2 linked regions of the Peribacillus simplex NBRC 15720 = DSM 1321 genome follow. The protein of the gene in region 1 interacts with the protein of each later gene in a pairwise test. Links are inferred from orthologs where the notes say so. Each region holds a gene or a part of one and is shown in the gene's direction. Other genes may lie near its edges.

Evidence for each region. The genes of interacting proteins can lie anywhere in the genome.
Region 2: the proteins of pepT (region 1) and tpiA interact in binary tests that used the Escherichia coli proteins (3 or more experiments, as listed by UniProt). The link is inferred for Peribacillus simplex NBRC 15720 = DSM 1321 from one-to-one orthologs.

Annotation. Positions count from the first base shown.
Region 1 is NZ_CP017704.1:2,607,639-2,615,713, reverse strand. Bases 2,965-5,929 are described here. They hold pepT (peptidase T), read left to right. Parts: upstream 2,965-3,811; coding sequence 3,812-5,047; downstream 5,048-5,929. Other genes in these bases: BS1321_RS12480 (catalase), read right to left, coding at 5,106-5,929; BS1321_RS12490 (alpha-amylase), read left to right, coding at 2,965-3,647. Outside these bases: BS1321_RS12500 (DUF4956 domain-containing protein), read left to right, coding at 1-60; BS1321_RS12495 (CotH kinase family protein), read left to right, coding at 130-1,878; more of BS1321_RS12490, read left to right, coding at 2,184-2,964; more of BS1321_RS12480, read right to left, coding at 5,930-7,175; BS1321_RS12475 (DEAD/DEAH box helicase), read right to left, coding at 7,603-8,075. UniProt on the Escherichia coli protein: Cleaves the N-terminal amino acid of tripeptides.
Region 2 is NZ_CP017704.1:2,930,556-2,938,626, forward strand. The notes cover bases 2,882-5,842. They hold tpiA (triose-phosphate isomerase), read left to right. Parts: upstream 2,882-3,961; coding sequence 3,962-4,723; downstream 4,724-5,842. Other genes in these bases: BS1321_RS14000 (phosphoglycerate kinase), read left to right, coding at 2,882-3,915; gpmI (2,3-bisphosphoglycerate-independent phosphoglycerate mutase), read left to right, coding at 4,716-5,842. Outside these bases: rpoN (RNA polymerase factor sigma-54), read left to right, coding at 1-10; BS1321_RS13985 (glutaredoxin family protein), read left to right, coding at 25-267; BS1321_RS13990 (sugar-binding transcriptional regulator), read left to right, coding at 407-1,441; gap (type I glyceraldehyde-3-phosphate dehydrogenase), read left to right, coding at 1,474-2,481; more of BS1321_RS14000, read left to right, coding at 2,731-2,881; more of gpmI, read left to right, coding at 5,843-6,251; eno (phosphopyruvate hydratase), read left to right, coding at 6,282-7,577; BS1321_RS14020 (hypothetical protein), read left to right, coding at 7,844-8,071. UniProt on the Escherichia coli protein: Involved in the gluconeogenesis. Catalyzes stereospecifically the conversion of dihydroxyacetone phosphate (DHAP) to D-glyceraldehyde-3-phosphate (G3P).

The DNA of each region.
Region 1 (8,075 bases):
GACATGAACAGCGTTCACTCTGCCATCATGTTAAGTTATGATGGCAACTTCACAGCTTAAGATAGATGGCGGACATAAAAATCCATGCCCACCCCTCTATATAAGACTACAGGAGGAAGGAGCCTTGGCATGTTAAAAACAAGATATGTTGTAGCGACCATTGGATTATTGATAATAATTTTTATAGCAGTGATGTTCTTCCTTCCCAATCTTCAAGTTGAAAAAGCCACTAAAGGGAATACTTATACAGAATCTGTATTTGACCAAAGTAAGGTGACAACCGTTGATATAACATTGGCTGATGAGGATTTAGATTCCATCCTGGATAACCCCACTGAAAAGGAAATCGTTAATGCCGATGTAACGATAGATGGGGAGACGGTAAAAAATGTCGGATTTCGCACCAAGGGAAACCTTTCCTTGAATTCCGTTGTTCAAATGGGAGATTCAGATCGTTACAGCTGGAAGATAGACTTTGATTATTATCAGGAAGATCAAGATTTACACGGCCTGAAAAAGTTGGCCCTAAACAATAATTACAGTGATCCCACTTATATGAGAGAATACCTTTCCTATGAATTAATGGACAAGATGGGCATTGCGACACCGGGACATTCCTATATGTACGTGACCATCAACGGAAAGGAATGGGGCCTTTATCTAGGTGTGGAAGCTATAGAGGAAACCTTCCTAAGTACCAACTTCACTGATGGCACAGGCGACCTCTATTATCCGGATGGTACGGGAAGCGATTTAAAGTGGATCAGTGATGACATTGATGACTACACAGGAATAAACTTGAAAACAAACGATCATTCGGACCAATCCGCCATGATCAAAATGCTTGAAGCCATTAATAATGGTGGGAATGTGGAGGAAGTCCTTGATGTCGATGAAATGTTGCGCTATTTCGCAGCCAATACTGCCCTCGTCAACCTCGACCACTATCAAGGAGATAAAAAGCACAATTACTACCTATATGAAGAGAACGGGGTCTTTTCGATATTGCCTTGGGACTATAATATGTCATTTGGCGGTTATTCCGGAGGCGGCGGGCGACAGGCGGGCGAATCCGATCAAGAAAATAAAAATGAAGGCAATGAAGTGGCCGCTGACCAAAAAGATGGGGCGACAGCTGAGAGTAACGACGATGCCGCTAAGCAAGATGACACGGAACTCGTTGGAGAAGCACCGAATAAAAACGGTGGCGGAATGATGGATATGAGTTCAAATTTCATGAATGAAAGTAATATCAACTTCAGCATTACCGAACCTGTTTCAGGTACGACCCTTGAAGATCGTCCTTTATTGAATGCCCTTCTGTCCAACGACGGGTACCGTGAAAAATATTATGATTATCTAGACGACATTGCCACAGATTTTTTCTCTGAAGAAAAAATGACAGCAATGACCACTGAAATTTCTACATTAATCACACCATATGTGAAAAAGGATCCGACCAAGTTTTATACTATGGACGAGTATATAGAAGCAACATCAGGCGAGGAAACCCTGGTTGACTTCGCTATCCAACGTGCTGAATCCATTTTGGCACAGCTTTCTGGAGACCTGGTTGTGGAAGCTGAGACAGAAAGCAGCATGAGCGGCGGAGCTCCTAATATGGGCGATGACGCAAATGCAGGCCAGCAACCACCAAGCATGGGCGGCGGCGAGAATGGGGATGCCATGCAGCCCCCTGACATGGACCGCGGCGGGAATGGTGCACCTCCTGGTATAAACGGGAACATGGGCCAAAAGGGGGCGGGTAACAGTAGCTCCTCCAAAGATACGATCATTCTATCTTCCGTGCTCCTAATCTTATTATTAGGTGCAATGGCTTTCGCCCACTTCTTTAGACGAAGAGGTAAAAAAGGATAATAGACTATCCCCCTCCAATATGAAAAAAGGTATCCCAAAATATTCGGGATACCTTTTTTATTGAAATGCCGTATAGCCTTTTCCGGGCTATTCCTCCGCATTCGAATAATTTTTAGCTGCTAATCAATATAAAATACCCTTATTTGGTATAAAATAGTAAAATAGAGAGGTAAATGAACCTCAATCAAGAGGGTTGTTCACTTGTTTATCATTTGAATTTAGGGGGTAAAGATTTCCATTATTACTTTATCCGATCGTACAGTTTCACTTTTTTTAAAAACAGGTCGGTGTCAGGGGGGGAACGGATGAAAAGAAATCATACGATGATGCAATTTTTCGAGTGGCATCTAGAGGCAGATGGTTCTCATTGGGACAGATTGAAATATGCAGCCTCCAAGTTGAAGGATATAGGAATCGACTGCGTTTGGCTTCCGCCAGTTACCAAAGGGCAATCCGTTGGGGATAATGGATATGGAATATATGACGGATACGATTTGGGGGAATTTGACCAAAAAGGAACAGTTCGTACCAAATACGGGACCAAAGATGAATTGCTGCAAGCAATAGACACCTGTCATAACTACGGACTTTGTGTTTATATCGATTTAGTCATGAACCATAAAGCAGGTGCTGACGGAACCGAAAAATTTGAAGTCATTGAAGTTAATCCAGACAACCGTATGGAAGATATCTCAAAACCATTTGAAATGGAAGGCTGGACAAAATTCGATTTTCCAGGCCGTAAAAATAAATACTCTGATTTTAAGTGGAACCATAATCATTTTAATGGCACAGACTATGATGCCGAAAACGACAAAATGAGCGTATATCGAATCACAGGCGAAAATAAGCACTGGAATCAGCATGTCATCGATGAATTCGGAAACTATGATTATTTAATGTTTGCCAACATCGATTACAGCCTTCCAGAAGTTCGTCAGGAAATGATTAGTTGGGGAAAATGGATGGTTGATACGTTAAAGTGTGATGGTTTTCGTTTGGACGCCGTTAAACATATCGATTATGAATTCATCAATGAATTTCTCCAAGAACTCATTCCTTATACAAAGGAACATTTCTTCATGGTCGGCGAATTTTGGAAGGCGGATGTTAAAGCTTGTCAAACATACTTAGAGCAAACCAATCATGACCTCAACTTGTTCGATGTTTCCCTGCATTATAAATTTCATGAGGCCTCAAAAGCAGGGACAGACTTCGACCTCTCAACCATCTTTGATGATACCCTCGTCCAAACTAATCCGGCACAGGCCGTCACTTTTGTCGACAACCATGACTCCCAGCCTCATGAATCACTGGAATCTTGGGTAAAGGACTGGTTTAAACCATCGGCATATGCACTTACCTTGCTGAGACTTTGCGGTTATCCTTGTGTCTTTTACGGGGACTATTATGGAATCGGCGGACCTTCTCCGGTGCCTGGGAAAAAGGATATTCTAGATCGCCTATTATATGCTAGGTATGAAAAAGCTTACGGAGAACAGACGGACTACTTTGATGATCCAAATACGATAGGCTGGGTCCGGCACGGAGTTAAAGAGCTAGAAGGCTCGGGGTGTGCCGTCATTATCTCGAATGGAGATCACAACAGTGAAAAAAGGATGTTCGTCGGTGAACATCGGGCTGGTGAAATCTGGATTGATTTAACTTGTCATAGAGATGACCACATTACCATTGAAGAGGATGGTTTCGCGACCTTTCCCGTTCATGGGAAAAGCGTTTCCGTATGGGCCTTGAATAATCCACTCTAAAAAGAGATAGCAAAGCACGGCATGTCTTTTGTAGATATGCTGTTCTTTGCTGATGACACCTCCCTTGAAGATCTGGAGATATATCTGTACGTCACCTGAAGCAAGATAATTTTTCCATTTCAATCAATCATGGTAAGATAAGGGAAAAAGGAGTTGAAGGAAAAGTGAAAAATGAAATCATTGAAAGATTCACTTCTTATGTGAAAGTGGATACCCAATCGAATGAGGAAAATCCCTCATGCCCCTCTACACCCGGACAGTTGACCTTGGCAAATGCATTGGTCAAGGAACTTCAATCCATTGGGATGAATGATGTGACAATTGATCAGAACGGATATGTCATGGCAACCTTGCCTGCCAATTCAAATAAGGATGTCCCGACAATCGGATTCTTGGCCCATGTCGATACAGCAACGGATTTCACTGGAAAAGATGTAAAACCGCAAATCGTTGACAACTATGATGGCAAAGATCTTACTTTACATGAAAAATTGGAGGTCATTCTTTCACCTGATGATTTTCCTTCACTTAAGAACTATAAAGGGCATACCTTGATTACAACGGATGGGACAACCCTGTTGGGAGCAGATAATAAGGCTGGAATTGCCGAAATCATGACTGCCATGGATTATTTGATACAGCATCCGGAAATCAAGCATGGAAAAATCCGTGTTGCTTTTACTCCCGATGAAGAAATCGGCAGGGGCCCCCATAAGTTTGATGTAGATGCTTTTGATGCCCAATTTGCCTACACCGTGGACGGCGGTCCACTTGGAGAACTTGAATATGAGAGCTTCAATGCAGCATCGGCCAAAATCCTGATCAAAGGGACGAATATTCACCCTGGTACGGCTAAAGGAAAAATGGTGAACTCGGCGAAAATCGCCATGGAATTCCATGATAAGCTCCCAGTGGCAGAAGCACCGGAATATACGGAGGGTTACGAAGGCTTTTATCATCTGCTTTCATTTAACGGTGATGTGGAAGAGACCAAGCTTTCATACATCATCAGGGATTTCGACCGCCAGAAGTTTAATGAGCGCAAGGAATATCTAACAAAAGTGATCGAAGATTTAAAAGAAAAATATGGGCACAACCGTATCCAGCTTGAATTAAAGGATCAATACTTCAACATGAAGGAAAAAATTGAGCCCGTGAAGGAAATCGTGAATATTGCCCATGAAGCAATGGAGAAACTCGACATACAACCGAAAATCTCACCAATACGCGGTGGTACGGACGGATCTCAATTATCGTATATGGGCCTGCCAACACCCAACATCTTTACGGGCGGGGAGAACTTTCATGGCAAATATGAATTTATTTCCGTCGATAATATGATCCTGGCCACTAAGGTGATCGTTGGCATTGCATCGCTTTTTGAAGAAAAAGCAAAGTAAGCTATACGTGTCTATTGAAAAACCCCCAGACTCCAAGTCTGGGGGTTTTCATCAAATATCAAGCACGTGTCCAGTGACGGTGCTTGGCAATTGCCTCGATAAAGGCAGAACCACTATTTTTATCCGTAACAGCTACAATGCCTGCGGCTGGATCATTGGAAACGATGCCTGCCTTCGACAAGATCTCGGCTCCCTCAATTCCCGCACCAATCGCTTTGAAATGATTGTAGGCTTCATCAACAAAGTAAATTGGTTCCTTGGATGCCTTCAGGGCATCGGCACTCTCCTGGCCTCCTGTCACATATACAGCATCGAAAAGTACCGAATCGGCTGTCAGGAATGTCTGATTCACCTCAACCTGCTGTCCTTCAGAACTTGTAATCACTCCACGATTATTACTGATGATTTCAGCGGTTATACCTGCCGATTTAAATGATTCCAAAACTTGATTAACCTCTGAGCCGTTAAAACCATCTGCAGCCAAGATTGCCACTTTTCTTGTTGCCGCCGTGTTCACTTTCATTTGCTCCTGGCTTAAGGCCGGAGAAGCCAAATCCATTTTGACCTCACTCTTGTTGGCTGGAGGATTCACTCCCACTCCAATAGCTATCGTTTTAGCCAGTTCGACATCTACATTGCTGAACATATCGACAATTTGCTGCTGAACGGCCTTACTTTTCACTTTTCCCACTTCAAAGTGGAAAGCCTGAATAATATGCTCCTTCTCCACTTCCGTCATGCTATTCCAAAATAGTTTAGCTTGGCTGTAATGATCCTTGAAGCTTTCACTCCGCTGACGGACTTTCCTGCCATCGACTTTTTCCTGGTAATGTGCATAGCTGCCTTCCTCTTCCGAAGCAGGTTCTGGAGAGTTACCTGCAAGGGAATTTTTATGGTAGCTGACCGGCCCTGGATTTATTGACATTCGGTGCATGCCATCGCGTTGATTATTATGAACGGGGGCAACCGTCCTATTAATCGGTAGCTCATGGAAGTTCGGTCCTCCTAATCGGGATAGCTGGGTATCGGTGTATGAGAATAAACGTCCCTGAAGCAGCGGATCATTTGAAAAATCAATACCCGGTACAACATGCCCCGGATGGAAAGCTATCTGTTCCGTCTCTGCAAAAAAGTTATCCGTATTTTGGTTCAAAACCATTTTTCCGATTATTTTCACCGGAATTTGTTCTTCCGGCCATAGTTTAGTAGGATCGAGGATATCAAAATCGAATTTGAATTCATCTTCTTCCTTAATCATTTGCACGCCAAATTCAAATTCAGGATAATTTCCGGTATCTATCGCTTCCCACAGATCTTGGCGGTGAAAATCAGGATTCTTCCCTGCAATTTTCTGTGCCTCATCCCAAACAAGGGATTTAACTCCCAGTACAGGCTTCCAATGGAATTTAACGAAATGGGACACGCCTTGTTCATTTACAAAACGGAATGTGTGGACACCAAAACCTTCCATCATCCGGAAGCTTCTCGGTATGGCCCTATCAGAAAGATGCCACATGATCATATGAGCCGTTTCTTCATTGTTGGCGACGAAATCCCAAAAAGTATCATGGGCAGACGCAGCCTGAGGTATTTCATTATGAGGCTCCGGTTTAACCGCATGGATTAAATCCGGGAACTTAATGGCATCCTGAATAAAAAATACCGGAATATTATTTCCGACCAAATCATAGTTTCCTTCCTCAGTATAAAACTTTGTAGAAAACCCTCTTACATCACGGACCGAGTCTGCCGATCCGCGGGAACCTGCTACCGTGGAATAACGAACGAATACTGGTGTCTTGACTGAAGGGTCTTGAAGAAACTTGGCTTTTGTAAATTCGCCCATCGGTTCATATACCTGAAAATATCCATGTGCTCCAGATCCACGGGCATGGACAATCCGCTCAGGAATACGCTCATGGTCAAAATGAGTCATTTTTTCACGGAAATGAAAATCCTCCATTAAAGTTGGACCACGGGTTCCCGCTTTCAAAGAATGCTCATCCTCAGAAATACGCAAACCTTGGTTAGTCGTCATCTTTTTCCCATTATCGTCCACTCGATATTGATCCAACTGTCGCTGCTTACTTTGCTCATCGATTCTTCCGCTTTCATTTTCTTTCGTCATTCCACTCATTCCCCTCCATGTCTAAGAATTCAGATTAAATCGTGTTGTATGTATTTACTTTATTCGAAATAATTGCGTTATCCTTCCTCATATACCACTCTATTTTGACGGATAAACAGAATTCAGAAAAAGAATCCCACATCCTCATAAAACAAAAAAGTGATTCCAGTGCGGACGGATTATTTCGGGGGGAGGTCGAATTATCTTGGTTTAGGTCGAATTATTTCCGGGTGGGTCGAGTTATCCTGGTGTAGGTCGAATTATTTCCGGAGAGGTCGAATTATCTTGGTGTAAGTCGAATTATTTCCGGGGAGGTCGAATTATTCTCGTCCCTAGTTTTAAAACACTGGGGACGAGAATAAAACAAATAAAAAAAGAAGCGAAAAGACCAATTTTCGGTCTTCCCGCTTCTTTTTATTCAACATCTTTAGTTCTTAAAGGCCTCTGAAACCTTCAAAAGTTTGCCTTTTACTTTCGTATTTTTCATCACTTTCAAGACAAGCGGTCCTTTTTCATTCAATATTTCCACATAAGAAACATTATCCTGGATCGTAATGATCCCGATGTCCTCTGCATTCACTCCATCAATCTTTGCGATGGTTCCGACAAAATCCACAGCCCTGATTTTCTTTTTCTTGCCGCCATTAAAATACAGCTTCATGATTTGTTTATTCAATTGTTCACTTTTATCTTTTTTGATCTTTGGACGAGCTTCCAGTTTCGCTTCGAATTCCATTTTTTTATTGGAGACTTCCTCTTTTGAAGGAACAGTCATCTTAGGGATTTCAAAACCGATATAGCCTTGAATCTCAGTAAGGAATTTGTCTTCGTACGGCGTCACAAAAGTAATGGCTTTTCCTTTTTTGCCGGCACGGCCCGTTCTTCCTGTCCGATGTACGT
Region 2 (8,071 bases), 320 kb from region 1 along the record:
ATATGATTGAAAAGGATGAGTGGTTTGGAATCAAATGCATTTGTTTTATATAGTAGGGATAAATGCCCGTTATGTGATAAAGCCAAGCTGGTACTAGAAGAAGTGAAAGAGGAGTCAGGCATAGGCTATAAGGAAATCGATATCCATACAGATGATGATTTGCTTGAGAAATTCGGGCTGATGATTCCTGTAGTAGAATGGAAAGATGAAATCGTTCAATTCGGAAATGTTGATAAATCAGCTCTAAATCAGCTTTTGGAAAAATAATTTTTCAAATCATTTGAAGAAACATTCCGTTCCTGCTAGAATAAAATATGTAGCAGGAATATTTTTTTGTTTTAAGTGGGACAGAAAATGACTACGCGGGACATTAAATGTCCAACTTAACTTTTTAGGAGTTTTAACTATGCGTACATTACTTGAGGTACAAAGAAAATTATTACCAGATTTCCTTATGGTTATGCAAAAAAGATATGATATCCTGCGTTATATCAAAATGATGCAGCCGGTTGGAAGGCGCAGTCTGTCCGTGAGCCTTAATTTGACAGAGCGGACGCTTAGAGGTGAGGTTGATTTTCTGAAAAGTCAGAACCTGGTTAACATATTCAGCTCTGGCATGACGCTGACTGATGAAGGGATTGAAATCCTGGATAAGTTAGAAGGAATAATGCGTGAAGTAATGGGTATAGACATAATGGAACGGCAATTGCAGGATTTGTTACAAGTGGATGAAGTCATTATTGTCTCAGGAAATTGTGATGAGACCCCATGGGTGAAAAAAGAATTGGGTAAAGCTTGTGCAAACCGTATGAAACGAGAATGGAACTCAAAGAATATCATTGCGGTTACTGGCGGATCCACAATGGCCGAAGTGGCTGATTCGTTGTCACCTGATGAAGCGTCGAAGAAATTGACATTTGTCCCGGCCCGCGGGGGAATTGGTGAAGCAGTACAGAATCAGGCCAATACCATTGTCGAAAAAATGGCACAGAAGGCACAAGCCTCATACAGAGTGTTATATGTACCCGATCAATTAAGCGGTGAGGTTTATGCTTCATTTCAGAAGGAACCTGCAATTAAAGAAGTGATTTCCCAAATCAAATCTGCCGATATGATCATTCATGGAATCGGTGATGCCATGGCGATGGCTGAGAGAAGAAATTCTTCGCCAGAAATGTTAAAGAAGCTGTTAGATGGAAATGCTGTAGGAGAAGCATTCGGTTATTATTACGATGAAAACGGTAAAGTTGTTCATAAAGTTTTGACAGTCGGCATCCAGTTAGATGATCTTAGCCCTGAAAAGCGAGTGATAACTGTGGCAGGTGGTAAAACTAAAGCAAAGGCTATCCGTTCCTACATGAAAGGCGCACCTTCATCAACAGTGTTGATCACTGATGAAGCGGCGGCACAAGAGTTAATTCAGGGGAATTACACCCCTTAATATATTTGCGAACTTAAAAGGAGGAATTTTTCATGGCAGTAAAAGTTGGTATTAATGGTTTTGGACGTATTGGACGTAATGTATTTCGTGCAGCATTGAGTAATCCTGGGGTAGAGATTGTTGCTATTAACGACTTAACGGATGCTAATATGTTAGCGCACCTTCTTCAATACGATACAATTCATGGATCTCTTAATGAAAAAGTAACAGTTGATGGGGAGTACCTTGTTGTTGATGGTCATAAAGTCAAAGTATTGGCTGAACGTGATCCTGCACAATTAGCATGGGGTGAACTAGGAGTAGAAGTAGTTGTAGAATCTACAGGACGTTTCACAAAACGTGCAGATGCAGCTAAGCATTTAGAAGCTGGCGCGAAAAAAGTAATCATCTCTGCTCCTGCATCTGATGAAGATATCACAATTGTCATGGGTGTAAACGAAGACAAATATGATGCAGCAAACCACCATGTAATCTCTAATGCTTCTTGTACAACGAACTGCTTAGCTCCATTTGCTAAAGTGCTTCATGAACAATTCGGAATCAAACGCGGTATGATGACTACTGTTCACTCATATACAAATGATCAGCAAATCCTTGATTTGCCTCATAAAGATTACCGCCGTGCACGTGCAGCTGCCGAGAATATCATTCCTACAACAACTGGGGCGGCAAAAGCTGTTGCACTTGTTCTTCCTGAACTTAAAGGGAAATTAAATGGTATGGCAATGCGCGTACCTACTCCAAACGTGTCTGTAGTCGACCTTGTTGCAGAGCTTGAAAAAGACACAACAGTTGAAGAAGTTAATGCAGCATTCAAAAAGGCTTCTGAAGGCGAATTAAAAGGAATTCTTGAGTACAGCGAACTTCCGCTAGTATCAACTGACTATAACGGTAACCCATCATCATCTACCATTGATGCCCTTTCCACAATGGTAATGGAAGGAAACATGGTTAAAGTATTATCTTGGTATGATAATGAAACTGGATATTCTAGCCGTGTTGTTGATTTAATCGACTATTTGGCTAAAAAAGGATTGTAATTAGAATAATAAAAAAAACCTCACCAAGGTGAGGTTTTTTTTATCACACCTCTAAAAAAACTTGGCAGAAGATGATATTATTAGTAAGTCATTAATCAGTCAAGCGTTTACATTTCTTGTTTTTGGATAATTTCCTGGAAACCGACTATAATGAAAAAGAGAAAAAGGGGAGTTGGGAAATTTACCCTCTCCCTTTTTGACTAAAGGAATCAAAAATATGATAACAATATCTAAGGGGGTTCTTGGATTATGAATAAAAAGTCGATTAGAGATATTGAATTAAAGGGGAAACGCGTATTTTGCCGTGTTGATTTCAACGTTCCGATGCAGGACGGAAAGATTTCGGATGATACGAGAATCAAAGCTGCACTGCCGACGATTTCCTATCTGACAGAACAAGGCGCTAAAGTCATCTTAGCTAGCCACCTTGGCCGTCCAAAAGGACAAGTAGTTGAAGAATTGCGTTTAGCACCTGTTGCGGAAAGACTAAGCGAACTTAGTGGCAAAGATGTGCAAAAGGCAGAAGAAGCTTACGGCGAGACCGTTCAATCAATCATTGATAACATGCAAAATGGCGAGATCCTGTTGTTGGAAAACGTTCGTTTCTATACAGGAGAAGAGAAGAACGATCAAGAATTGGCGAAGTCATTTGCTGCACTGGCTGATGTTTATGTTAACGATGCATTCGGAGCTGCGCATCGTGCACATGCTTCAACTGAAGGAATAGCACACCATCTCCCAGCTGTTGCCGGATTGCTGATGGAAAAAGAACTTTCTGTGCTAGGAAAAGCGTTATCCAACCCGGAGCGTCCTTTTACAGCTATAATTGGCGGAGCAAAAGTAAAGGATAAGATAGGCGTTATCGAAAACCTTTTGGAAAATGTCGATCACTTGATCATTGGTGGTGGACTGGGTTATACATTTATTAAAGCGCAAGGTCATGAAATCGGTAATTCATTATTGGAAGAAGACAAAATAGAATTGGCCAAGTCTTTCATCGAAAGCGCAAAAGAAAAAGGTGTAAAATTGCATTTGCCTATCGATGCGGTTGTAACAGCTGAATTTTCACCTGATGCAGAGACAGAGAATGTCGATATCGATGCTATTCCAAGTGATAAAATGGCTCTGGATATCGGTCCAAAAACAAGTGGATTATTTGCGGATGTAATCAAAGGTTCCAAGCTTGTCATATGGAATGGACCAATGGGAGTATTCGAGTTCGATAAATTTGCTAATGGAACGAGAACGGTTGCTGAAGCATTGGCGGAAGCAAAAGATACTTACAGCATTGTAGGCGGAGGGGATTCAGCCGCAGCTGCTGAAAAGTTTGGCTTAGCAGAAAAGATGTCCCATATTTCAACAGGCGGCGGTGCATCTCTTGAGTTCATGGAAGGCAAGGAATTGCCTGGCGTTGTGGCCTTGAACGATAAATAAGCGTAAACCGTTACATATTTCAACTTTAGAAGGGATGAGAAACCAAATGCGTAAACCGATTATTGCAGGAAACTGGAAAATGAATAAAACACTATCTGAGGCGACTGCCTTTTTAGAAGAAGTGAGCAATTTGATTCCGAAGCAAGATTTAATCGATACGGTTGTATGTGCTCCAGCCTTGTTTTTGGATCAACTGGTTCAAGCAGCAAAAGGAACCGATGTGAAAATCGGGGCGCAGAACATGCACTTTGAAGAAAGTGGTGCTTTCACGGGAGAAATCAGCCCGATCGCTTTAGCTGATCTTGGTGTATCCTACGTCATACTTGGTCATTCCGAACGCCGGGAAATGTTCAACGAAACGGATGAAGCCGTTAATAAAAAAGCGCATGCCGCTTTTGCCCACCGGATGACCCCTATCGTTTGTTGCGGTGAAACACTTGAGCAAAGGGAAGCTGGCGAAACGAATGATTTCGTTGGCAGCCAGATTGAAAAAGGCTTAGCTGGATTATCTGACGAACAATTGACACAAGCCGTCATTGCATATGAGCCGATTTGGGCGATTGGAACAGGAAAATCGTCATCTGCTCAAGATGCAAATGAAGTTTGTGCACATATCCGTTCTGTGGTTGCTGACAAATTTTCAAATGAAGCAGCTGCAGCCATCCGTATTCAGTACGGTGGCAGTGTAAAACCTGAGAATATTAAAGAGTACATGGCACAACCTGATATAGATGGTGCGTTGGTAGGCGGGGCTAGCTTGAAAACCGATTCCTTTTTACAATTGCTGGAGGCTGGTCACTATGAGTAAGTCGCCTGTGGCACTTATCATTTTGGACGGTTTTGGCTGCCGTAACGAAGAAGAAGGAAATGCTGTTTTTTATGCGAAAAAACCGAACTTTGACCGTTATTGGGAAAAGTATCCGCATTCCCATTTAACTGCAAGCGGGGAAGCGGTCGGCTTGCCTGCCGGTCAAATGGGTAACTCTGAAGTGGGCCATTTGAATATCGGGGCAGGACGGATCGTTTATCAAAGTCTGACCCGTGTTAACCTGGCAATCCGTGAAGGGGAGTTTGCAGAAAACCCAACTTTGGTCGATGCCATGAGCCATACCAAGAAAAAAGGGACGGATCTTCATCTTTTCGGTCTTCTTTCAGATGGCGGCGTTCACAGTCATATTGAACATATGTATGCCCTGCTGAAATTGGCCGCTAAAGAAGGAGTTAAAAATGTATATGTACATGCATTTTTAGATGGACGTGATGTCGGACCTAAAACGGCGCAAGGTTATATTAAGGAAGCGGAAGCGAAAATGAAGGAAATCGGTGTTGGTCAGTTCGCGACCATTTCAGGAAGGTATTATTCGATGGACCGTGATAAACGCTGGGAGCGTGTGGAGAAATCCTACCGTTCTATGGTGTATGGTGATGGACCTTCTTACCCTTCTGCGATGGAATGTGTCGAGGACTCCTATGAACATGGTATTTTTGACGAATTCGTGATACCTTCAGTCATAACGGCGGAAGATGGTAAACCGGTGGCGACGATTAAAGATGATGATGCCGTCATCTTTTATAACTTCCGTCCAGACCGGGCAATCCAGATTTCGAATACGTTCACGAACGAAGACTTTCGCTCATTTGACCGTGGTCCTGGACATCCGAAGCATCTCCATTTTGTCTGCTTGACACATTTTTCGGAAACAGTTGACGGATATGTTGCTTTTAAGCCGACAAATCTTGATAATACATTAGGGGAAGTACTTTCCCAAAACCAGCTTACCCAGCTTCGTATCGCTGAAACTGAAAAATATCCGCATGTGACGTTTTTCATGAGCGGCGGACGTGAAGAGAAGTTTCCTGGTGAAGAGAGGATTTTGATTAATTCTCCGAGAGTAGCTACATATGATTTACAGCCGGAAATGAGTGCTTATGAAGTGACTGATGCATTGATGGAACAAATTGAGGCTGACCGCTTCGATGCGATCCTCTTGAATTTTGCCAATCCGGACATGGTTGGTCATTCAGGGATGCTTGAGCCTACCATTAAAGCGATTGAAACCGTTGATGAATGCCTAGGCAGGATAGTCGATTTAATCGTCTCAAAAGGCGGTACGGCCATCATTACAGCTGACCATGGGAATGCTGATGAAGTCGTAACGCTCGAAGGCAACCCCATGACGGCCCATACAACGAATCCTGTGCCTGTCATTATCACTAAAAATCAGGTAACATTAAGAACAGGTGGAATCCTAGGCGATTTAGCTCCAACGATGCTTGATTTGCTTGGAGTCGAAAAACCTGTTGAAATGACAGGGAAATCCCTATTATCTAAATAAAATTGTGAATTGGAAAAGGAGAGATTTATAATGCCGTACATCGAACATGTATATGCACGTGAAGTGCTAGATTCCCGTGGTAATCCAACAATAGAAGTAGAAATCCAAACAGAGTCCGGTTACTTCGGACGTGCAATCGTACCATCAGGTGCTTCAACAGGAGAACACGAAGCTGTTGAGCTTCGTGACGGAGATAAATCTCGTTACCTGGGTAAAGGGGTACAAAAAGCAGTTGATAATGTAAATGATATCATTGCTGATGCTGTCATTGGTTTGGATGTAACGAACCAAGCAGGACTTGACCTTACTATGATTGAATTGGATGGTACTGAAAACAAAGGGAACTTGGGAGCTAATGCAATCCTTGGTGTGTCAATGGCTGCTGCCCATGCTGCTGCGGAATTTTCAGGTTTACCATTGTATCGTTACCTTGGAGGGTTCAATGCGAAACAACTTCCAACTCCAATGATGAACATCATTAATGGCGGATCACATGCCGATAACAATGTTGACTTCCAGGAATTCATGATCCTTCCTGTAGGCGCTCCTAGCTTCAAAGAAGCAGTTCGTATGGGTGCTGAAGTATTCCATGCATTGAAATCTGTCCTTTCTGCAAAAGGCTTGAATACGGCAGTCGGCGATGAAGGCGGCTTTGCGCCAAACCTTGGTTCAAACCGTGAAGCGCTGCAAGTCATCATCGAGGCAATTGAAAAAGCAGGCTATAAAGCAGGCGAAGATATCTACCTTGGTATGGACGTAGCATCATCTGAATTCTATAACAAAGAAACAGGCAAATATGACCTTGCAGGCGAAGGCCGCAATGGCGTTACATCCGAAGAAATGGTTGCGTTCTATGAAGAGCTAGTGAATGAATTCCCGATCCTTTCTATTGAAGACGGCTTGGATGAAAATGACTGGGAAGGCCACAAACTTTTAACTGAACGCATTGGTTCTAAAGTCCAATTAGTTGGTGACGATTTATTCGTAACGAACACAAAAAAATTGGCTGAAGGCATCGAAAAAGGCATCGGTAACTCCATCCTGATTAAAGTGAACCAAATTGGTACACTGACTGAAACGTTTGAAGCAATCGAAATGGCTAAGCGCGCAGGCTACACTGCAGTCGTTTCCCACCGTTCCGGTGAAACGGAAGATGCAACTATCGCTGACATCGCCGTTGCAACAAACGCAGGACAAATCAAAACAGGTTCCATGTCCCGTACAGACCGTATCGCTAAATACAACCAACTTCTTCGCATCGAAGACCAGCTTGGTGACTTGGCTGTATATGGCGGCTTGAAATCTTTCTATAACTTGAAGAAGTAATCTAATTCATGTTATAAGCAGTTGAATTTTTGTCGTACAAGGCAAATTCAAGGGGCTTGAATTAAGTCATACAGAAACATGAACTTTGTCGTACAGTTTATTGCTTTTAACCTCCTATTTATATGTGGAAATCCGCATTAAATAGGAGGTTTTTTTATGTTTATTAAAGATTTGCTGAAGGAGTTTACATTTGACTTGCAGATTAAGAACTACTCTAAGGGACGATTGAAACGTACAATTACAATGTCGGTCAATTGATTAATTTCTTGGAAACACATCATGATATTTCAGATGTTGAGGATGTTTCCTCCTTGCACATTAAGAAGTTTATTCAATATCAAAAAGAAATAGGGAACAAGCCCAACTACATTAATACAATAATTAAGTCTTTGAGGGCTTTTTATAGTTATTTAGTTAATGAGGAATACGTCAGTCTCAATGCATTAGCAAAGATAAAATTGTTAAAAGAGGACAAGATCGTTATCAAAACATTT